DNA from 3 places in the Paenibacillus sp. FSL R7-277 genome. Region 3 is predicted to be linked to each of the others. Evidence: predicted binding sites of a transcription regulator. Region 3 holds the regulator's gene; each other region holds the start of a gene.

Region 1 (8,004 bases), on a different contig from region 3:
TCCTCCTGTCCCGGATCAGCCCCCGCCCGGCCATCTGCCTCAACGACATGCAGGGTGCTACCTGCACTGTCTCCGTAGGATGGATCATTACTGAACCTGCGGTATTTGTCCAGGAACAGGCCCGGCTCCGCCAGGCGGAACCGGTATATACTCTGCTTCATATCCCCGACCATGAAGCGGTTGCCGGGGGATTCCCGGGAGATCAGCCGGACAATCTCCTCCTGTACGCTATTGGTATCCTGATATTCATCCAGCAGCACTTCGTCGAACTGGCTGCGGTACTCCATCGCCGCATCCGACGGTAGCGAATGCCCCGGCTGCGAGTCCTTATGGCGCAGAATCTGCAGGCAGTAATGCTCCAGATCACTGAAGTCCACCAGCCCCCGGCCCGCCTTCTCCAGCCTGTAGCGCTCGCCGAACGCGATTACGGTCTCCGCCAGCTCCTGCATCAGCGGAGCCGCCGTATGTAGTTCACTCAGGAAGGATTCCGACGGACGGCCGAACAGAGATTTTTGCAGCTCGAGCAGGCTCTTCTTCACCTGATCCCGGATTGCCTTCACACTCTCCTGAAGCAGCGGATCAGTGGCATCCTTCTTGCAGGGCTTCAGCTTCCCGAAGGAGATCTCCATGAAGATATCATACAATCCGGCCCAGGGCTGTGAGTCCACCGCGTCCAGCAGGCCTTGCGCCATCTCCAGATCGGCAGCAAGATTCTCCGCGTAAGGCGCCGGACCGGCGGGTTGAAGCGCAATGTCACGCCCCTGCTCCAGCTGGCTGATCGCCCCCTTCAGCGTCAGCCTGGCTTCGGCAAGAATGCTCTGCACCCAAGGTGTATGGCTAAGAGCTTCAGCATCCGGCAGCGCAAAGTCGGCTGCGGTATCCCGCAGCCACTGCGCAGGCCAGGGATGGCTGCGCGCGAAATCATGCAGCCGCTGAATCAGCGAATGCACCGCATCATCGCTCCGTTCACCGCTGAACCAGTCTGCAAGCTGCACGAACAGGGTATCTTCCCCGTCCTCGGCAACCTCGCCGTATTTCTCCTCGAGCAACTCTTCCAGCAGCTCCTGGCGCATCATCTCCGCCTCATGCTCATTCAGGATACGGAAGCCGGGATCGATTGGAATCATCTGGTAATACCGGCGGATTACTTCAAGGCAGAAGGAATGCAGCGTGGTAATGGAGGCTCTGCCCAAGAGAGCAAGCTGGCGGCGCAGATATTCGTTCCCGCCCTCACTGTCCTCCTCCAGCTTACGCTCCAGCGCTTCCCGGATACGCTGGCGCATCTCGGAGGCGGCAGCCTTGGTGAATGTTGCCACCAGCAGCCGGTCCACACTGAAGCCCGCTTCCTCCTTGCTGATCTTGCGGATAATCCGCTCGACAAGGACTGCCGTTTTGCCGGAACCGGCTGCCGCTGCCACGAGAATATCGCTGCCGCTCTCGGCAATGGCGCGCCACTGGTCGTCACTCCACAGACTGCCTTCCGGCTTCGTTTCGGGTACAGGTCTTGTGCTCACAGCTTCTCTCCTCCTTTGCGGGACAGCAGATCCCAGATCACTTCTTTGCCCGGCTTACTTAGAATGTTATAGCTATTGCCCTCCACCGCTTCATCGAACTGGCAGACGGGACGGAAGGAGCAGAAGGTACAGGCCGTTTCCTGCTGGATACGATAAGGCTGTATCGTCACATCCCCCTCCGTAATGCTGGTCCCGATCTCCGAGATCGTGCTGCGCACCGAGGAACGCAGCTGCCCCCACTGCTCTGGGGTAGCTACAGATGCGCTGCTATAGAAGCTGCCGTCACTCTTCAGCGCTACCGGAACAATAGAGGAATACCCTTTGTCTAGTGTGGTATCCATCAGCGATACTACCTCACGGTCGGCGGTCAGCAGGCCCTTCATCTTGAAGCGCTTCATCAGCTCCTGCTCTGCCTGCTCCCGGTTCATTCCGTTGGCTGAGGTCAGGAGCGGATCATGAACGTGGAAATAGAGCGCCCCGGCAGGCAGTGCTTCCTGGCCCAGCCATTGCTCGGAATAGGTCAGCAGCACATCAAGGTAAGTCAGCATCTGTAGCGACAACCCATAGTAGACCTCATGCAGCTTGAGATCCTTCTGGCTTGATTTGTAGTCGATCACCCGCAGCAGAATCCCCTGCTCCCCTTCAGCCTTATCCACCCGGTCAATCCGGCCGACCACCTCCATAACACAGCCGTTCGGCAGTGTAATTCTCAGCGGAGGCAGCTCCTGGCCCGGGCCAAAATCCAGCTCCAGCCCGACCGGCTCAAAACTCCCGCGCCGCGAATGCTCCCCGAGGATGACCGAAGCGCGGCCGACAATATTCTTCAGCTTGCGCGAGATATAGCCGTAGCGCTTGCTGCTCATCAGAATCTCTCCCTGTAACAGCGGAGACAGCTTATCCACTGTCGCCCCTGCCTCACGGCGGCATTCCTCCGCAGTCATGCTGCCCCAGCTGCGGCCTTGCTCCTGCAGCCGCTTCGCCATTTCACTAAGGGCCGCATGGAAAAGCTGCCCGATATCTGGAGCTTGGAGCTTATAGAGCTGTCGCTCCTTCAGCCTCAGCCCGTAGGAAGCGAAATGAGAGAAGGAGCAGGCAACGAACCGCTCCATCCGTGACACGCTGCCGCGCAGCGTAGAGCCGCCATACAGGCGCAGGCTGGTCTCCTTCTTCAGCCGTATGCCTTCATTGCGGTAGAACAGCGAGCCGAGCAGCCGCTCCAGCTTCAGCTTCATGGACAGATCCGCATGGCGGTATTCCGCTGCCTGTTCATCCGCAGGCTTGTCTGCACCCTGCTCCGCCGCAAACCAGTTATAGACCTCCCACCACATGCCGGGGATCTCTGCCCCTTGACGCCACTGGCGGAGCTGAAGCAGCAGCATGCGGAGCGTCTGCTCAGGATGGCCGATGAAGGCCATATGGACAGCGTCGTCATCATTGCCGCTCTGCGGGAAGCCGGAGAGGAATTGTTCATCTAACTGCTGCGGGAACATTCCCTGCAGCTGGCGGATGACCTCCGAAGGTAGTAGCGCTTTGCCCTCATCGTCAGCTACGGCATAGCTGATCCACAGCTTCCTGCTGGCAGTGGTAAGCGCATTGTAGATCAGGAAACGTTCATCCAGCAGCTTCCGGGATGAGCCCGGCGCAAGCTCCATACCGGACTTCTCCAGCATAAGCCGTTCCCCTTCGGACAGAATGCCGTCTTCCTTGAACTGTGCCGGAACCACTCCTTCGTTGAAACCGAGCAGGAAGGCGTACTTCACTCCAGACACCCGGGTACGGTCCATCGTACCTACCAGCACCTGGTCAAGTGCGGGCGGGACGAGCCCCATTTTAAGCTCAGCCAGCCCGGTCTCCAGCACCCCGGCGAACAAGCTGAAATCTATCCGTTCCTTGCCCATCATCTCGGCAATCTGGTCCAGCAGACCCAGAACAGCGCCCCAGAGCTGGCTATGCTCCCGGGCAGCTTCCGGGCGGCCTTGCTTCAGAGACTCCGCTCCCATCCCTTCGAGCTTCCGTGCCGCTTCCGTATCCTCCAGCAGCAGATATACCGCCCGGCATAGCTCCAGACCGCTGCGGCTGGCTTTGATTCTCTGCTCAAATGCCTGCAGCGGTCCTGTAATCGCACTCCGGCAGGCTTCCATTCTGGATAGCATGGCTTCATCTACAGCCTCACTGCCCTCCAGGGAGAGGCGCGGAATCCCCTTCCAGGAGCGCCCGTCCGTCCAGCGATAGCCGTGAATGCCGCAGGCCAGCACATAGTTCTCCAGCTCATCCATATGGGCACGGGTAATGTTTCCGTCCAGCGGGAGCAGCAGCTCTGTCTTCACGCAGCGGAACACATCTTCATAACGCCAGCGGCGGCGGACGACATCGAGAGCGGAGCGGATGAATTCCACCAGCGGATGATGCAGCTCACTCTGCTTCTGGTCCAGGAAGAACGGAACGCCGAAGTCCTGAAATAACGGGGCAATCAGCGGCTCATAATCAGCCATATTGCGCATGAATACCGCCATTTCCCCATATTTAGCCCCCGATTCTCTAGCCAGGGCCTGCATCTCGCGCAGCACGCCCTCCACCTCGGTGCGGCGTGAAGCCCCAGCCCGGATGCTGATGGCTTCCTTCACCTGTTCAGCCGGTCCCGTCCAGGGATGCCGGCGCTGTAATCCGCGCTCCAGATGCGCGAGTACGGGAGCGTCCTTGAACCTTGGCAGGACAGGCGGAGCCAGCAGCTCATCCCATACGGTAAGTCCCATCTCCTCCGCTATTCCCCGGAGCTTAATGTAAGTAACCGCCGCCGGATGGAACAGCTCCAGCTCGTGCGGGGCAACGCCCGGCGGATAGATCCGGTCCAGTGTGAGCGCAATGGTCATTGTGTCCGCGTACTGCATCAGCTCACGCAAGACGATGAATTCCTGGTTGCTGAAGCCGTGGAAGCCGTCCACCCAGATCTCAGCGCCGCGGATATAGGCAGAGTCCGCAATATGCTCAGCCAGTTCGGCTAGTCTGTCCTCTTCATCTATATAGAGCTGTGACATCTCCTGGTCCAGCTCGCTAAAGACGAGATGCAGATCATCCAGCTTCCCGGCCAGAATAGGGCTGCCCAGCGTGGCATCCCGCATTCTGCCGATCTGCTCCTCCAGGTCTCCGGCTCCAAGACAGCAGCGCTTAAGCTCTGTGTGCAGACTGCTGAGCCGCTCCACAAATCCCGGCCGGTCCGAGGAAGCCCCGAACAGCTTCAGCTCCTCCTTGCGCTTGCTGATAATCTTGTAGATCAGCATCTTCTTGCCTTCTTCACTGATAGGCAGACTTGCGCTGCCGCCGGTCTCCTGCTTCACCCGGTAGGCAAGCCGCGAGAAGCTGAGCGTCTGGGCGCGCAGACTCCCCTTCACGCCGCCCGCCGCCAGCAGTCCCCGTTCCGCTCCGAATGATCCTTGCTCGGGAACAAGTATAATGATTGGGGCCCCAAGCGGCTCTGCCTTCAGCCTGGAGGATACCCGCTCCCATATTGTAGTCGTCTTGCCGCTGCCCGAGCGGCCGATGATGAAGTTAACCGTCATTTCAGCAGACTCCTTCCGTTGAACCCTGGCACTCTATGCGACACCAGAATCTATGAAACTTCTCGTCTCAATAGTATAGCATACCTCCACCGCCCGCTCCAGAACGTACGTTTGCCATTGTTTGCAAATGCAGAAATAAAGAAGACTCTCCCTGAGCCGTGCAAACGGCGGGCGGAAGAGTCTGAATAAATCATGTCAATTAGGTTCAAGGCTAACAGTTACTGCTGCAACTCCTCCCAAGTGAAGGGCAAGACAGGGATAGTTGTAGAATGTACACTTAAAAGCAGCGGAACAGCATACTTTTCTCGTATAGCTGTAGTCTGTGCAACTAAATCTGCCCAAAGAGGCAAGAACCGGCAATGCGTGAATATTTTATTGTACGAAATACACCTAAACAGGTAATCGATTCGACATCGGATGTTTTAGTTGTACAAAGTGCATTTAAGCCTATCGCAGCCGGAAAACGGCCAGCGGAGAAGTCTTATCTGCTAATATTCTTATCTTTAATAACTTCCAGCACAAAATGCTTATTCCTTCCGCTCCGTCCAGCCCAGGGTGTCCGGGCCGATTACAATGGTGCCGATCGCATCTCCGTATACATAGGACAGCTCGACCCGCCGCCGCTCCGCGTCCACCATGCAAGTGTTCACGTGCAGCGGACCGCTGTTGTCCGCCGCATCGCCGGGTAGACACAGGGTCAGAATTCCAGCCTTACCGGCCCAAGCCGCCCGGCCCTCGATTACCGGAATCTCCGATTTAGAGCCGTAGACCTCCGATACCCAGCCCTGCTCCTTATTCACCGTGAACTGTTCATCCTTCAGGCCGCTTGTCATCCAGCTCATATTCAGCTTCACTGTAGAGCCGGGATAGACCACGGTTGCTGTAGGCTGTGCGGCGACGGCAAATCCTCCAGCTGCGTCTCCTCCGGTTCCAATAACGGCTGTTTCAGCTTCAACTTCAGCTTCTCCGGTCACTGCTTCTCCAGCCGCTCCGGCTTCGGAAAACAGCTCCAGCACCGCCTCCGGGTGCAGATGGAACCGCTGCTCCAGCTCATGCTCGCCATCCGCCTCCAGCCAGTCGGCAATCAGCAGCAGCGGCACCTCCACGCCCAGCAGCACCCAGCGCCGGTGCATTACCGGACCGGGAAGACGGATGTATCCGTCATGCGCGGCATCAATGAAGTGGTAACGGCTGTTGCTCTCCCAGCGGAAGGTGCTGGCCTTAGCCACAGGCTCGCCCCATTGCTGGGTAGAGATATACGGCGTCTGATCCAACCCGTCTATGGTAATAGTGTTGTGTGCCCGGGTGCTTTTGAAATAACGGCGCCATTCCCCTTCCTCATAGGTGTACCTCCCGGTATCGGTGAAGAGCAATTGCCCGTTCCACATCCACTCCAGATTCAGCGCATCGGCATGACCGTGCGCTCCGCCCATCTCTGCGGCATCGAAGAACAGATACTGCTGCGGGTCCCGCATCACATAATACCCGGTCTGCACAAAAGCCACGCTGCTCACCGAAGGCGCAGACTCCGCCTGAAGCTGAACACACCGCTCATACGTCTCGGCTCCCAGCAGCCAGAGGCATTCTGCATTGCCCGTGCCGCGTCCGACCAGTGCATCATCCTTAAGAATGGCCCCCAGCAGCGTCAGCCGCTGCCGGCCGCTGCTGATCCAGTCGGAATCGCCGATCCCCGTGGACTGGTGATCCGGGCGGACCAGCGCTTCGGTGAACGCGGCCATCTTGCGGAGCTGCCCGCCGTACCAGGAGGAGAACGGGTGGCCGGATAACGCGCCCAGCAGATAAGGCGTCCCGAACATCTCAATGGCGGCATCATGGTAATGGGTGGTCAGCTCGATCTGTATCCCTTCCGGCCCGACCTGATGCAACAGACACAGCTCCAGGCGCTCCTCGGCCAGCTGCCGCCAATACGGTGCGCGCGGATGCTCATGATGGAAGACAGCAATCATGTAGAGGCCCTGCATATGCATAATCGCATGATTGATCTCCGTGCTGCCCAGGTAGCGGGTCAGAAATTCAGCATGCTCCGCAAGCCCCTCCAGCAGCTCACTGCGGAAGTGTCCATCCAGCAGCGGGCTGTCCTCCATATATTTGTACGCAGAGATCCAGGACTGCACCCGCAGGCCGGTCTCCAGCAGACGCCATGGACCCAGCTTCTGGAAAAAGACCGCTTCCTCATACGACGGAATCACAGGAACCGGGTTCTGCTCGCGCCAGCAACGGAAATGCTGCATAAAGGCCGTAACGTATTCCTGCTTGCCATTCATCAGATAGGCCTTGCCCAGATCCAGCATATGCCAGTGGCGGTTGATGCCCCAGGTGAATTCGGGGTCGTTCGTAGGATTATGCAGCCAGTCCGCCACCGGCTTGCCCAGCGGAATCCAGCGGCTCAGATCGCCGGTATAAGGGATGATGAATTCATTGTCCACGGCATGCTCGGCAATCTGAACCGAGTTCTGCGCCTCAATGGGGAAATGACGGGCATAATAAGCGGCAGCGCTGCGCAGCTCAGATGCGTTCAGATAATAATCCTTCATTCCTGCTTCTCCAGGAAGTCCTCACGAAACGGATTGAACACATCCAGAATCACGGAATCCTCCAGCGCCTTCACACCATGCGGAATATTGTAGCCGGCATAGAAGCTGTCGCCCGCCTTCAGAATACGCGTCTCCTCCCCGACCTTGACCTCAAAGCTGCCCTTCACAATATAGCTGATCTGCTCATGCGCATCATGGGAATGAACCTCCCCGATGCCGCCTTTGGCGAAGGTAACCTCCACCATCATCATCGAGCCCCCCTTTGCAAGCAGGGTGCGGGAACTGCTCTCATTAAGAACCGTCTTTGCTGCTTCGCTGTTCTCTAAAATCATTTCGGATCTGCTCCTCTCTCAATATGCAAGAAAGCGGCCGAATCTA
Region 2 (8,004 bases), on a different contig from region 3:
GTGCCTGCGGCAATAACAGTGCTGAACCGGCGTCCCCGGAAGAGGTACAGGAGACGGTACAGAACTTTTACAATGAAATGTCGAAATTCGACGAAATGGGCAAATCCTCGCTAGAGAACTTCAACACCACGCTAACCTCTTATTCCACCGGACAAGCGACAGACAAAGAATTCGAGAAGGCTGTGGACAGCTTCCAGGATACCGCATCTCAGCTTGCAGATCATGTGAACGATATCAAGATTGCGGGTGGCCTGCCGGATACGATCGAGAAGCTGCTTAGAGATTCGGTGATCGCTTTCCAGAGTGCCTATCAGATCAAGGAGAAGGCTTCCAAGGGCGCAGTATCGCCTGATGTGACCGCTGAGGAATTCAACACGATGAATGAGCAGGCGGACATAGCGATGCTCTACGGCATCTCCAAGCTGAATGAAGCCAGAGAAGCCGCCGGACTGATTGAACCGGAGCAAGCCGTACCGGGAACCGTATCAGATGCAGGCACAGATGCCAAGCAGGAACCGGGTGCTGGAAGCGCAGGGACTTCGTCAGTGAAATAAGCAGAGACAAGACTTCTTATACGCCAAAGGATTCAGATGAAGACGCTGTACAGCATTACTGTAGGCGTCTTTTTGCTGCCGATTGAATTATTGGTCCAATCTTTTTGAGAAGTACTTTGGGGCCTCCCTGAAACCTTGTCTTTCATAAAATGTATGAGCCGCTATTCTTCTGGCATGGCAATGAACCTGGATACTGGCACATCCTCTTCGGGTGGCGGAAGCTGAAGCGGATTCCACTAATTCCTGTCCAATTCCCTTACTTCTAGCTGAGGAGTCCACAACCAGATAACTAATGGAGGCGATATCTCCTCTCAGGCCCAGTTGCGGGATATAATGCAGGGAAAGACAGGCGATAACACCTCCTTCCGCTTCATAGACCATTAACTCCTCATTGGGGTCAGCAAGAAGTCTTTCTATATTCTCTTTCATATAAAGCTCGGTATCCGGATAACCTAACTGCGTCAATAGTCTGGAAATACCCTCTCGATCCTCCACATTTGCTGCTCTAATCATAAATATCATCTCCGTCCTTTCTACCCCTTTCCCCTAATGATGGCATCAGATTAGCGAAATTACTAGAACCACAGTATGGCTGTTTCAATGCAGGTGTGGTGCTAGCTCAACCCTTTGTAATGATCAGTTAAAGCCCTCCTTCTGCGTCCTTGACCTGACATTAATTTCTGCTTGCTTAACAAGCTGAATCGCGGATATAATACAAACATACGTTCGGTTTATGAGCGGAAAGATGATGTAGTCCGGGTTATAAACATCAGAGTGGGGGAATAGCAATGGGCAAGAAGCTTGAAGCGGGCGGTCTGCGGGAGAGCAGCCGAATCATGTTGACGGAGCATAAGGGCGGGATCAGGAGGGACGAACGGGAGACCTGGCATAGCCTGAGGCCGGTTCTGGATGAGCAGAAGCTGGAAGAGATTGAGCATACGCTGGCCTTATCGCTGCGGAGTCATGTGCGGGTAACGCTGGTGCTGTATGATCCTCAGGAGCAGGTGAAGCTGAGCGGGTTCGTGACCTCCATTCACACCCACTCGCGGGAATTCAAGCTGCAGTGGGCGGAGGAATGGAAGTGGCTGCTTGTAGATGACATTGTGGAGGCTTATATTGTCTAAAAGGTAAGCTATCTGCCTGGGATCAGCACGGGCACGCTTCATTTACTTGCTGCGGTGTCCATCCGTCTTCTCATAGGCAATCAGCGTGACTTCCGGGTTCCCGGTCATCCGGGCAATCTCCGATTCCGCCTGGCGGATTACCTCCACCACATCCTCCTGATCGCTAAGCGGGGCTATTCTGTAGCTGTCGCTGTGTATCTCCATGTTCATCCCCCTTTTCGTTTGAATGACCTGACTTACGGTCTGTCTTCTTATTCTGGCCTGTAGGCGCACAGTTCATCCGGGGAGATAGGACGCTGCACAGCTTATTTTGTGAAAAAAACGGTCATTGGTGCAAGCAATCCGGCCTAAGCGGGCATTTACTATACCAGGGGGTGAGTAGATGCTTACTTTGGAGCAGGTCAAGCAGAAGTCCGCCGCAAGGCTGGCGAAGCTGCATCCGGCCGTACTGGCCGGGGCGAACGAGCTGATTAGACGGAGCTATAACCGGGGGGTACCGATCCTCATTACGCAGGGCATGCGCACGATAGCGCAGCAGAATGAGCTATATGCTCAAGGGCGAACCAAGAAGGGCGACATTGTAACCAATGCCCGGGGAGGCGACAGCTACCATAATTACGGACTGGCAATAGACTTTGCGCTGCTCCTGCCGGATGGCAGGAATGTGTCCTGGGATATGAAACGTGACGGGGATGGCGACAAGGTGGCAGACTGGCAAGAGGTGGTGCAGGAGGGGAAGAAGCTGGGATTCGAATGGGGCGGGGACTGGACCTCCTTCAAGGATTACGCTCATCTGCAGATGAGCTTCGGCCTTAGCATCCAGGACCTGAAGGCAGGCCGACGGCCCACTGCCCAGCAGAGTGCAGCCGCACTAAGCCGTATAACCGGAGGTGAGCCAGAGGTGAACAAGGATATCCCGGTAAATATTACGCTCAATGGAAAGAAGCTGACGACCGGCGTCATGGACGAGGCAGTAACCTATGCGCCTGTACGAGCGATTGCGGAAGCACTTGGAGCCAAGGTCACGTATAATGCGTCCAGCAAGACAGTGAACATTGTGAAGGAATAACTTCTCTGCATAGATGCTGTCCCGGATGGGGAAATTATCAGCGATTAACCACATCCATGAAGGGGGCACAACATTTTGAACAAGCTGATCACAAGTCTTGCCTGCGGTACGGTCCTGTCCATGAGTCTGCTCGGAGCAGGTGACATCTCCGCAGCAGCGCCGGGCGGTATGACAACTACGACTCCGGGCGTTATGAGCACCACCGCTCCGGGCATGCACAGCACAACGACTGACGGCCGGATGGGCAACATGGGGAATATGGGCAATCTGGATGACCGTATGATGGATAGCCGGGGCAACACCATGATGAATGAGACCAGAGATTCGATGCACAAGACCGAATCCATCATGAAGGACAAAATCCGTACCGGCGACAACAGCTCCGTCTCCCCGCTGTCCAACAATAACACAACGGGCCGCTACCGGGCACAGAGCACGACCACCACAGGCACCAACAACGACAACCGCTCCAACTGGGGCTGGCTTGGTCTCCTAGGCCTCCTGGGTCTGGCCGGCATGCGCAGCAGAACTGGTGAGCGTGACCGCCACTAGTCCGAGCAGCGCACAGCAGAACGGATCTGACCAGATCCGATTCGGTAAGACGAGCAAAAGGCCCGTGTCAGTCTCGGCTGAGCGGGCTGTTTGCTGCGTCTGCAACAATATTAAAAAAAGGAATTGCGTATCCCCCGGATACATGATATTATATTTCTTGTCGCGTTAGTTCGCGCATCATAACATGCCGGGGTGGCGGAACAGGCAGACGCACAGGACTTAAAATCCTGCGAAGGGTGACCTTCGTACGGGTTCGACCCCCGTCCTCGGCATAAATAGCAATAGAGAAAGGCGCATTCTGCTGAATGCGTCTTTTCTATACATACTGATATCGAAAACAAGAGTACAGGATAAAAACAGAATTTAGGATAGAAACAGAGTTCACGATAGAGACAGGAAATTGTGCAATTAAGATAGAATTATGCAGGAGAGGAACTCCGCAGCTCATTGAAGAGATAGAGCGCAACCTTGAAGCCTTGCAGGTAGATGGAGCGCTCAGTAATGACTTGAAGAGAGAACTGCGTGTCTTCATACTGGAAAGCAGAATCCTGCTGGTCCTCGGGTAGGGCGTTCCTAAGCTGGTGGAAGTACTGATCACTTTCTTGCAGCAGCATTTTATATGTAGGATCTATATCCAGCAGTTCCCGGTACATCGCTTCAAAGAGGATGTGGAGCATAACTATACATACATAATAACTAGAGGGGAGCTACGCCTCATGTTGAGAAGCAACTTAAGAATCCTAATGGCCAAACACCGGATCGACGACATCACCGAGCTAATGGAGAAATCAGGCCTGAGCCGGAATTCGATTAACAAACTCTATCGGGAGACGGACTTGGAGACTGTTAAGCTGGAGACGCTGGTCAGGTTATGTGATACGTTTCAGTGTAAGCTGTCGGAGTTGGTGGAGTATGTTCCGGGGGAGTAGGAATCTGGGAGTGGGAGAGTGCCTTTGGGGGTGCTCTTTTTTGTTTGGGGATTGTGTATTTTCTTATTTTCAATAATCATATTGGTGTTGTCCATCAATACTTCCAGTAGACACTGCTTAATGGTTTCAGGGGTTATAGTTAAAGCTGACGGATGGCAACCGCTTCCCACACCTCCCTTCGGATCATACAAAGTTAATAGATCAACTAAGGTGATCTCCAGAGCAATCGATATTTGCTCTAGTATTTTGATCATAGGGTTCTTTTCTCCACGTTCGATCTGCACGATGTAAGATGTGTTTACCCCTGCACTTAGTGAAAGCTGCTCCTGACTGAAACCATTTTTCAACCTTAAAATCCTGATATTTTCCCCAATAGATTCAATGCTGTTCATTTCCCTTCACCCCTAATCAAACGATAGAATTTTTTGGTAGGAGGCTCAACAGGATATAGTACGGATTTAAATGCTTATAGTAGAGAATTGATACGGAGTGTGGTTAAACCGTGGATAAAAGCACTTAAGGTGATTTATCCTGTTACTCCCAAGCGAAACCCATATTTGAATATAGATGCCTCCTCTGAAAATAGCTCCTTCCAAATCTCTATGATTTCAGATACTCTTTTTTCTGCCATGATATAGCCTCTCTATATTCCTTTTCACTTCCTCATCTCCTTCATTTATAAAGTGCTTTGTGTTCAACCATAAGTTATCTATACTGGCTAAATCCACGTTGTATACTCTATAAAGAATAACGTTTTCATTGATGGCGGATTTGATAGAGTGTGTTGCTTAGCTAGGTCAAGCATGTATTTTTCAAGGTTCGTGAAGAGTTGCAAACGGGGAATCAAAGCAATGCCATTCTTTTTCCCCCAGGTAGGTGAAAAAGAATGGGTTCAATTGAAAGCGATATCAAATTATACTTACCTTGTAACAAGGACAGCAAGACAGATAAGAGAGAAAAAACGCAGAGGTGATGGAATGGAATACGTGGAGAAAATTATGACGCTGATTGCCAATTCTGGAGAAGCTAGAAGTAAAGCGATGGAAGCGATTCAAGTGGCGAAAACTAATGATTTTATTGCGGCCAAAAAAATGCTGCAGGAAGCTTCGGATGTTTTGCGAATGGCTCATAAAATTCAAACGGGTCTAATTCAGGAGGAAGCAGGAGGAAGTAAGCAGGAGATCACGATTCTAATGATACATGCCCAGGACCATCTGATGAATGCTATGACTGTCAAAGATCTGGCTGCAGAATTTATTGAATTGTATGAGGTTAACAAGAAATAGATAGTCAGGATCATTCGGGGTTAGCCTTATGCGATAGCTAAAGGCTCCCTAAACATTTTAATGGGGGGTCAGGTATGAACGGATTTTTAGGGATATTACAGAAAATGGTCGTTCCGCTTGCAGCGAAATTATCTTCGAACAAAGCTTTGCAATCGGTTTCTAAAGGTCTTATGGGTTTGATGGTAATCATGATGATGGGTGCTTTTTCAACGATATTGAGCAGTTTGCCATTCGATGCTTATCAGAACTTTTTAGTGTCTTCTAATTTAAAAGGAGTATTTAACACTCTGCTCAACGTTACAACAAATATGCTGGGGGTATACGCAGCATTTTCCATTGCTTATTCCTATGTCTCAAATGAAGATAAAGATGGATTCTCAGCAGGTGCAATCAGCCTCATGTGCTTTTTTATCGTTACTCCATTGACAGTCGCAGGAGAGGGCTACATGGCAGTTACGAATTTGCCGTTGGATTGGATAGGGCCAAAGGGCTTATTCACCGCAATGATCGTCGCTATTGTAGTTTCCAAATTGTATGTATTGATTATTAACCGGAATATAACGATTAAAATGCCTGAAGGGGTTCCGGAATTTGTATCCAAATCCTTTGTAAGCATTATTCCAGGTATTGTTATTGGCATCCTTTTTGCCGCTATTTCTTATCTGCTATCCTTAACCAGCTTCGGGGACATGCATCAAATCATTTATAAACTGATTCAAATTCCTCTTACAGGTCTTGGATCCAGTATCTGGGCTGCATTGCTGGTTTATGTATTGATTGGGTTGTGCTGGTTCTTCGGGGTTCATGGCATGGCAGTGATGTCAGTGGTGATTCCTATCTGGGCGGCACTTGATGCCGAGAATATGGTTGGTGTTGCTGCAGGCATGGCCAATGCGGATTTGCCCAATATTGTGACTCTTAACTGGGTAAGTGCAGTGGCTACTATCGGTGGTGCCGGTTCAACTATAGGTTTAGTGATTTGGCTGACCTTTAAAGCTAAATCAAAGCAATATAAAGTATTTGGCAAAATGGCGCTCATTCCTTCTCTCTTTAATATAAATGAACCTGTTATCTTCGGGCTTCCTGTAATGTTGAACCCGTTACTGTTTATTCCATTTGTATTTACTCCTGTATTGCTAATCGGGCTGGCATACATTTTAGTTACGATCGGAATATTGCCAATTTCGAATGGAATCGGGGCGCCCATGGGCACACCATTAGTGCTTCAAGGCTTCTTTAATGGAGGCTGGAGGTTAGGGTTGTACCAGGTGTTCGGAGTCCTGCTGTCATTGGTCATATACTATCCGTTCTTTAGAATAATGGATAAAAAAGCTGTTGAAGAAGAATCCGCTGCTGAGATGGCAGCTCAATAAGGTCTACATGTGAGTGATGATAAGTGGAGGGAGGTGGGGAAATGAATAAAATAGGCGATATTTATGCTAATAAATTCGAAAATTTTATTTTCCCATTTTTTTGGATGCATGGAGAGTCAGAAGAAGTACTAGTGGATTACATGCAAAAAATTCATGACAGCCATATTGGTGCGGTGTGTCTGGAATCAAGACCTCATCCGGATTTTATGGGTGACAGATGGTGGGCTGATCTGGATATTATCATTAGAGAAGCCAAACGGTTGAATATGAAGATTTGGATACTGGATGATTCACACTTCCCGACAGGCTATGCGAATGGTCTGGTTAAGGAGAAGTATCCCGACAGGCTAAAAACACTCTTGACACACCGGGTTGTCGAAGTCTTTGGACCCAAGGATAGCATCGGGGTTATGACAGCCAATATATTCGATCCCACTGCCCGATTAATCGCTGTTTACGCCAAGCAAGACGATAAAATCATTGATCTGAAGGATCAAATCGATGATGAGATAATTTACTTTAATATTCCCGCAGGTTCATGGAAAGTATATCTACTCTATGAGTCCAGGAAAGTGGATTATAATCCGGATTATATTAATATGGTGGACAAAGAATCCTGCGATGTATTAATTGAAGCGGTATATGAGCCACACTACCAACGGTATAAAGAAGAATTCGGGAGAACAATTGCGGGATTCTTCTCGGATGAGCCTGGATTTATGAATGAAAAAGGAGTACGGAATGACAGCAGGATTGGTAAATTAATGCCGCTTCCCTGGAGCAGGCAGGTTAAAGAAATGTTGCAATTAAGATTGGGTAAGGATTACCTGCTGCAGTTATCCTCTCTGTGGTATGACGAAACATGCAGTCCTGAAATCAGACATGTCTTTATGGATATCTGTACCACACTGTACAAAGAGTGCTTTAGTGATAACTTGGGGAATTGGTGCAGGGAACGCAATGTTGAGTATGTGGGCCATGTTATTGAAGACCGTGATTCCAATGCCAGACTTGGTGTGGGTGCCGGGCATCTGTTCAGAGCGATGGCGGGGCAGGATATGGCGGGCGTCGATGTTGTGCTGAATCAACTGATTCCGGGAATGGATTCTGGTGAACA
Region 3 (8,004 bases):
CTTCAACAGGAACCGAGGACCGGAAGGCATACCATAGCAGTCCATAAGCTATTCCGAAGTAAAGGAGTATACCCAGTATGGATATGGACAGAAGAATGATGATAACCTTATTTCCGTTCATACATTTACCTCCTAAATAAAAAAACTCTCCCGATTTTTAGTGTGGGGGAGAGGCTGAAGATGAAGATGAAGATGAAGACTAAGCAAAACCCTTATATCATAATATAAAGGAATTATAATTCCAGATCAATCCACTTCATTTTACATACTATTCCATCTCCTATATACTTAACCAGAACAGAATCCTAGTGGGAGTTATGGGAGCGGATGATGAAGAATACATATAAGATTATGCTTTCGCTGATGCTCATCATGGCGTTGATAGGTCAGGTGGCTGGGGCGGAAGGAGCGGCTGTGCCAGCGGAGACCCAAGCGAGGCTTATGGAGCAATATGGGCTGGATGCGCCGGCTCTGCCGTTGTGGGATTGGAGCAGCGTTGATGTCGGGGTCAGTGGAATTACAGGTGGGATGCTGTTCGTGTACCGGATGATGTTGAATCCGCTGGGGGTCATGTTGCTAGAGATACTATATATTCTGTAGTAGAGGGGGAAAAGCATGAATTCGCGTTATGATACGCCAAGTCCTGCACGCAGAGTCCACAGGAGATCGGGCGGTAAGTCGTTACTGGTCCTTATCCTTGTTCTGATTGTGATGGCTGTTACGAATCCGGGAAAGGAAGCATTCAGTAAATATTCTGTAAAGAATCTGGAGAATACGCTTGATCAGGAAATAGGCGACGGAATTAGCAAAGTGGTGGCCCAGCCTGTAATTGAGTCTTTGACCGAGAGAGATAACTACTTTTTGTTCTCAGTATTCAGTGTACCAGACCTTAAGAATACCAATTTTTTTACCCGGGATGGCGGGGCCACGAAGAAGTATATCGGATTGTTCAAAATCCTTTTTATTAAGCTGTAAATATGGTTTACATATTGTTCCATGACCCGGTATAATTGAATAGATTCGAGACGGAATCTTTAATATGGTTGTGGAACAAGGAGGAACGAAGTTGAATACGGCTTATAAAGTACTGTCCAGTGATGCTGATCTATTCGCTGCTGCACTGGCACAGGTACAGGTCTACGTCGTTCAGCTGGTTGATGGCAAACCGCATGTGATTGCTGATTATGCCGGACCTGTACAGAAATGGACACCGGAGTACATTGTGCTGGCCGGAATGACTTATAGACGCGATGAATTTGAATTCCGGGTACGATTGAACAAAAAGTAATCAGATTCGCTGCCCACTACCTGCAGCTCTAACTAACATTACTGCCGAATCACACAATCTTTGGAGCCATTCTTGGCATCTCTTATACTATCCAAGTGTAAAAGAGAGGTGTAAAGATGAGCCAAAGAGAACGTAACCGGATTCGCAGAGCCATTAATGTCCTGCTGACACAGCGGGCAATTCTGCTGGAGAGACTGGAAGAAATCAATGAGAATCTGCGCAGAGTGCCTAGAGGTTCGCGGGCCAGAAGAGAACTGCTGGCAGCCAGAGAATCGATCCGCGAGGCCATCCGTTTGAATACGGTGGCTATCCGTCTGTTGAGAAGTGTGCTGTAGTCTGTATCCGCTCTAATTCATATGAATCACAAGAACCCTTGGGGCGCAATCTGGCGTCTCAAGGGTTTTTGTGACGTTCCTATTCCCGGATGGTAACACGGGTACCTATGGGAACGAGGGCGGCTAGAGCCAGAACATCTGCGTTATACATACGAATACAGCCGTGTGAGACCATGTGGCCAATGGAGGATGGGTCATTGGTTCCGTGGATGCCGTAATGCGGCTTGGACAGTCCCATCCAGAAGGCACCGAACGGGCCGCCTGGATGGGGCTGTTTGTTAATGATGGTGTATTCGCCTACCGGCGAGACGGTTAACATTTTGCCGATGCCGACAGGGAAGCCTCTGGTGACAACGTCATTATCCAGCAAATACAGCATGCGCTGTGACAGATCGACGATAATTCGGTAATTGGGCATACAGATCAGCACTCCTTTGTAACAGGATATGTGCGGAGCTATGCAGCGGTTCGCAGAAAAATGGCCATAAAGACGAATGCGAACAAATGTTTGTATACAGCTTTTTGGCCACTACACGAAGTAAAATGAACATAAAACAGGCTGCTTCGCATGGTGCGGAGCAGCCTGTTCTTAAGCGGGGAGTAGATTAGTGGATATCGCGGAATAATCCGATGACCCGGCCCAAAATCGTAACGCGGTTGAGGCGGAGAGGCTCGTACGCCGGATTCTCCGGCTGCAGCCTGATATGATCCCGTTCCTTGTAGAAGGTCTTGACAGTTGCTTCATCTTCTTCGGTCATCGCTACAACAATATCGCCGTTGTCGGCAGTCTGCTGCTGGCGCACGATGACATAATCCCCGTTCATAATTCCGGCATCTACCATACTGTCACCAAGAACAGATAGCATAAATACCTTGTTATCGCCTACATAATGAGCAGGCAATGGGAAGTAATCCTCAATATTCTCTGTAGCTGTAATAGGAACACCAGCTGTAACCTTACCCACGACCGGGATGCGGGTAACGGTCTGGACGAATTGATGCACATTCTCTGAATCTTCCTGGCCGAGTAATTCAATGGCACGCGGTTTCGTTGGGTCACGCCGGATCAGGCCCTTCTTCTCAAGCCGGTCCAAGTGACCATGCACGGTTGAGCTGGAGGCCAAGCCGACAGCCTCGCCAATCTCGCGGACGGACGGAGGATAACCCTTGCTGCGGACTTCATTACGTATAAATTCCAGGATCGCCAGCTGACGACTAGAAATCTTTGACATCGGAATCAACCCCATATACTATGTTTGGGAAAATTATAACATAGAACTTCCGTTCGTACAAACATAAGTTCTAAAATGAGGAAAATAAGAGAACGGAAATAAAGAGAACAAATGTTCCGAAAAAACTATTGATCGAAACACATGTTCGTGTTATATTATTTTCGAAAGCAAGAACATGTGTTTGGAGGATGATGATCATGTTAAAGTATAGTACATACAACAGCATCTACAATAATGAGGATATCAAGGTGTCCGCTCCCGGTAATCCAACTGCTCATAGTTATGTAACCAAGATCAAGGACGGTATTCTTCATAGTCTCGCTGCGCTCTCATCACTATTCCGTCAGGTCAGCCTGATGAAGCTGGTTCTGGTGCTGATGCTTGTTATTTCGGGATTCACTGTGGTGGGGAATGTTTTTGCCGGTTCGGTCTCGTCGATGAAGCCGGATAAGCGGATCGTAGTCGAACGCGGAGATACCTTATGGAGTATTGCGTTAAGCAACAAGCCTGAGGACATGAAGACTGCCGTATATATAGAAGGAATAATGAAGACGAATCATTTGGAGAACAGCGGCATTAAGGCCGGAGATATTCTGACTTTACCTTTATACTGAAGGAATATGTCAGACTAATGATCGACTGTGAGAGCTTTCAGGGGGTAGACCTTGACAAGCTCTTTTTCTCATGGCAAAGTTAAAATGAATTTAGAGGGAGGGAAACGTATTGAATATTGACGAATTGGTCGCACGCATCAATGAATTGGCACGCAAAGCTAAGAACGGCGGCCTGAATGACGAGGAACTGGCTGAACGTGCCAAGCTCCGCGAGATGTACCTGGGGAATATCCGCACTAACTTTCGGGCCCAGCTTGATACCATCGAAATTGTGGACAATCCGGAGCATGAAGAAGGCAATAACGGACTTAAGCATTAGCCTGTTGCCTTTTCATAGATAATACAGGATGACTAGGGGGAACTTACATGGCCCGTTCTTGGGAAAGAATGGTTCAACGCAACACGAAGCAAATTAACCAGCAAAGAAAGAAGCAGGGGAAGGACTCCATTTACACTTCCAGCACTAAGACTGCCGCGAAAAGCATCGATATTTTCAAAGGTCGCAATATTGTATTCCCCGTTGTACTGATGCTGCTCGGTATCATGTTCTGGGTGGTCGGCTCAATTGACGAAGCCAAAGGAAGCGGGATTCTGGCTAACTGGCTGGGTGTAGTGCTGTACTTCCTGCTCGCTGCGCTGCTGTTCTTCCGCCGTCCGTTCCTTAAGGTTGAGCGTGCGCGTATCTCTACTATTAAATACAACCGCGAACGCTTCCTGGCTGCGGCGGATATTGAGAAGATCACTTTATCGCGCAGTGTAGTTACCATTAAGTATAAGGGTAAGCGCAAGCAGTGGATTTTCTCCAAGCTGATTAACCGTTATGACACTGCTGCGATGGGGGAACGCCTGGAGCAGTTCGCCAAGAACAACAACATTGAGGTCGTGCACGAATAGGAAGACAGACCAGCATATAGGGAGTGGGAGAACAAATGCCGATTACCGCCGTACTATTTGACCTTGACGATACTCTGCTGTGGGATGACCGCAGTGTGGAAGAAGCCTTCCGCTATGCTTGCGAGGCTGCTGGAGATTCCGTTGATCCCGGAGAGCTGGAAGCTGCTGTACGCAGGGAAGCCCGTACACTGTACGAATCCTATGAGACGTATCCGTTCACGAAGCTGATCGGTATTAACCCGTATGAAGCGCTGTGGGCGAACTTCACTGCCGGTGAGCAGACTGAGTTCCGTCAACTGGAACAGCTTGCCCCTGTCTACCGTAAGGAATCCTGGCGCCGTGGCCTGGCCTCACTCGGGGTAGAGGATGAAGCGCTGGCTGCACAGCTGGCTGACAAGTTCGCCGCAGAGCGCCGCAGCCGTCCTTATATCTATGAGGAGACGCTTCAGGTGCTGGACGAGCTGCGCGGTAAGGTGAAGCTGCTGCTGCTGACGAACGGCTGCCCGGCTCTTCAGCAGGAGAAGCTGGATGGTGTGCCGGAGCTTACCCCGTATTTTGACCACATTGTGATTTCGGGAAGCTTCGGCAAAGGCAAGCCGGACAAGGGAATCTTCGAGCATGCGCTCGGACTGCTGGATATTACTCCGGAACAAGGTATAATGGTGGGCGATAAGCTTACGACAGATATTCTTGGGGGCTTGTCTGCCGGACTGACTACGGTCTGGATCAACCGAAATAGCAAAGCCTCCGACCCGGAGATTACACCGGATTACCAGATCAGCCATCTCTCGGAGCTTCTGCCGCTGGTAGACTCCTTATAATTGAATTCTATGAGGCCAGTATCCTATTTAGTGGATATTGGCTTTTTTTATAAAGATATGACTATTCTCATGTTCACGAGTGAATCATGCAGCTTCTTTAAGGCAAATTGAATAAAATGTGTATAATAAGAAGAGTAGCGATCTGACTTTCATTGTAATATAGAATGGATATGTTCGTGGATGAAGAAGAATCTACCTATGAACCGGGAGGACTTCAGATGATGAAGCCAAGGATACGCAGGGGACTTATATGCATTGTGATGGGGATGACGCTAGCCGGATGCTCGGGGAATAAGGAAGATGAGATGCAGATGCATGCTGCGGCCAATTCCTCCATGTCACCGATTAAGGTGGAGCTGAGCTGGACCCCGGAGGAAGTAACCGCAGGGACGGCAGTTAGCTTCAAGGCTGTGGTGACACAGGACGGTGAACCAGTGGATGATGCGAGAGAAGTAATGTTTGAGGTCAACGAGGCAGCGGATAAGACCAAGAAGGTTGAAATCAAGGGTGAAAGTGCCGGAGAAGGGGCTTATGTCGGGGAACATACCTTTGCAGAGGCAGGCGAATTCAGTGTCACTTCACATGTGACTGCCCGGACGCAGCATTCCATGCCAAGCAAGAAACTTGTGGTAGCGCCGTAATAGAAATGAAATCAATGGAAATACAAATAATGCAGGGTGGAAAGGAAGGCTTTCCGAAATCCCTTTATTCTGCTAAAATTACTCTAATGTTTCACTGGGGGGATGGAAAGTGGCCAAATACACACTTGCTGAGAGCTTGCAGCAGCGCATATTGATACTGGATGGAGCTATGGGTACCATGATTCAACAGGTGCCGCTCACCGGCGAGGATTTCGGCGGGGATGACCTGGATGGCTGTAATGAAATGCTGGTGCTGACCCGGCCGGAGGTTATACAGGACATTCATGAGAAATACCTGGATGCCGGTGCGGATCTGATTGAGACGAACACCTTCGGTGCCACTTCAGTGGTGCTTGCCGAATATGATATACAGGACCGTGCCCGGGAGATTAACCTTGCGGCCGCCAGACTTGCACGTAACGCCGCAGATAAATATGATACACCGCAGCGCCCGCGTTATGTTGTAGGAGCTATGGGACCGACCACCAAGACGCTCTCTGTCACCGGGGGAGTCACCTTCAAGGAGCTTATAGACAGCTATGAAGAACAGGCGGTTGCCTTGATCGACGGCAAGGTGGACGCGCTGCTCCTGGAGACATCCCAGGATACTCTGAACGTGAAGGCTGGAAGCATTGGCATCCGTAACGCCTTCGAGAAGAGCGGAATTACGCTGCCGGTGATGATTTCAGGAACGATTGAACCTATGGGAACCACGCTGGCCGGACAGAATATAGAAGCCTTTTATATTTCGCTGGAGCATCTGAAGCCGGTGTCCATCGGACTGAACTGTGCTACCGGACCGGAGTTCATGCGGGATCATATCCGTTCGCTGTCCGCGATCTCTTCAGCGGCCGTCAGCTGTTACCCGAACGCAGGTCTGCCGGATGAGAACGGGAATTATCATGAATCTCCGGATTCCCTGGCCCGTAAGCTGGGCGGCTTCGCGGAGAAGGGCTGGCTGAACATTGCCGGCGGCTGCTGCGGAACGACTCCTGATCATATCCGGGCGATGGCTGAAGTGATGGCGGCTTACCCGCCGCGTAAGCTTGACGGCCAGCATCCTCCGGCCTTGTCGGGGATAGAGCCGGTGTACGTGGAGAGTGAGAACCGTCCGTATATGGTTGGTGAACGGACCAATGTCCTCGGTTCCCGGAAGTTCAAGCGTCTAATCGTCGAGGGGAAATATGAGGAAGCTTCGGAGATAGCCCGTGCCCAGGTGAAGAGCGGCGCACAGGTTATTGATGTGTGCGTGCAGGACCCGGACCGGGATGAGACGGAAGACATCATGCGGTTCCTGGAGCTGGTGGTGAAGAAGGTCAAGGTGCCGTTAATGATCGATACGACGGACCCGAAGGTCATTGATCTGGCCTTGCAGTATTGTCAGGGTAAAGCGATCATTAACTCCATTAACCTTGAAGATGGTGAAGAAAAATTCGAGCATGTCACACCTCTGATTCATAAATACGGAGCAGCGATTGTTGTAGGCACCATCGACGAGACTGGCCAGGCTATTCTGGCTTCGGACAAGCTGGAGGTGGCCAGACGTTCTTACGATCTGCTGGTCAACAAATACGGTCTGGCTCCCGAGGATCTGATCTTCGATACCCTGGTATTCCCTGTAGGAACCGGAGATGAGCAGTATATCGGCTCCGCCAAAGAGACGATTGACGGCATCCGTCTGATCAAGGAGGCCATGCCTGCTGTTCACACGATTCTCGGTATCAGTAATGTCTCCTTCGGTCTGCCGGAAGCCGGCCGCGAGGTGCTCAATTCGGTATTCCTGTACGAGTGCACCAAGGCCGGTCTGGATTATGCCATCGTGAACACCGAGAAGGTGGAGCGGTACGCATCGATTCCTGAAGAGGAGCGCAAGCTTGCAGAAGAGCTGATCTATAATACGAACGACGATACCTTGTCTGCGTTCGTGGCGGCTTTTCGCGGCAAAAAGGTGGAGAAGAAGGAGAAGATCTCGAATCTCTCCCTGGACGAGCGCTTAGCTTCCTATGTGGTAGAAGGCACTAAGGAGGGGCTGATCCCGGATCTGGATGAAGCGCTGAAGACCTCGCCTCCGCTGGAGATCATTAATGGACCGCTGATGGCGGGGATGTCTGAAGTAGGTCGGCTGTTCAATAACAATGAATTAATCGTGGCAGAGGTACTCCAGAGTGCGGAGGTCATG

What was found. The regulator LexA, encoded in region 3, represses DNA repair genes until DNA is damaged. The targets are predictions, from matches to a motif close to CGAACATATGTTCG.
Region 1: addB (helicase-exonuclease AddAB subunit AddB) is a predicted target of LexA. The motif match lies at 5,172-5,185, and genes of this name have one in related genera.
Region 2: C173_RS09020 (YolD-like family protein) is a predicted target of LexA. The motif match lies at 1,270-1,283, and genes of this name have one in related genera.

What each region holds. Positions count from the first base shown of each region.
Region 1 is NZ_ASPX01000023.1:134,827-142,830, forward strand. It holds gene C173_RS09690 (UvrD-helicase domain-containing protein) at 1-1,514, opposite strand, end outside; gene addB (helicase-exonuclease AddAB subunit AddB) at 1,511-5,071, opposite strand; gene C173_RS09700 (alginate lyase family protein) at 5,599-7,626, opposite strand; gene C173_RS09705 (cupin domain-containing protein) at 7,623-7,958, opposite strand.
Region 2 is NZ_ASPX01000022.1:53,625-61,628, reverse strand. It holds gene C173_RS09030 (hypothetical protein) at 1-554, shown strand, start outside; gene C173_RS09025 (GNAT family N-acetyltransferase) at 642-1,067, opposite strand; gene C173_RS09020 (YolD-like family protein) at 1,343-1,678, shown strand; gene C173_RS34635 (hypothetical protein) at 1,721-1,882, opposite strand; gene C173_RS09010 (M15 family metallopeptidase) at 2,061-2,747, shown strand; gene C173_RS34930 (WGxxGxxG family protein) at 2,823-3,299, shown strand; tRNA gene C173_RS09000 (tRNA-Leu) at 3,486-3,571, shown strand; gene C173_RS08995 (hypothetical protein) at 3,719-3,913, opposite strand; gene C173_RS33590 (helix-turn-helix domain-containing protein) at 4,016-4,228, shown strand; gene C173_RS33340 (helix-turn-helix domain-containing protein) at 4,183-4,620, opposite strand; gene C173_RS08985 (PTS lactose/cellobiose transporter subunit IIA) at 5,206-5,514, shown strand; gene C173_RS08980 (PTS sugar transporter subunit IIC) at 5,589-6,887, shown strand; gene C173_RS08975 (glycoside hydrolase family 2) at 6,929-8,004, shown strand, end outside.
Region 3 is NZ_ASPX01000054.1:1,563-9,566, forward strand. It holds gene C173_RS35365 (hypothetical protein) at 1-121, opposite strand, end outside; gene C173_RS16220 (hypothetical protein) at 328-600, shown strand; gene C173_RS16225 (DUF4359 domain-containing protein) at 616-975, shown strand; gene C173_RS16230 (hypothetical protein) at 1,067-1,288, shown strand; gene C173_RS16235 (hypothetical protein) at 1,405-1,623, shown strand; gene C173_RS16240 (L,D-transpeptidase) at 1,703-2,041, opposite strand; gene lexA (transcriptional repressor LexA) at 2,229-2,855, opposite strand; gene C173_RS32915 (LysM peptidoglycan-binding domain-containing protein) at 3,053-3,469, shown strand; gene C173_RS16255 (DUF896 domain-containing protein) at 3,579-3,788, shown strand; gene C173_RS16260 (hypothetical protein) at 3,836-4,363, shown strand; gene C173_RS16265 (HAD family hydrolase) at 4,399-5,184, shown strand; gene C173_RS16270 (FixH family protein) at 5,349-5,825, shown strand; gene metH (methionine synthase) at 5,995-8,004, shown strand, end outside.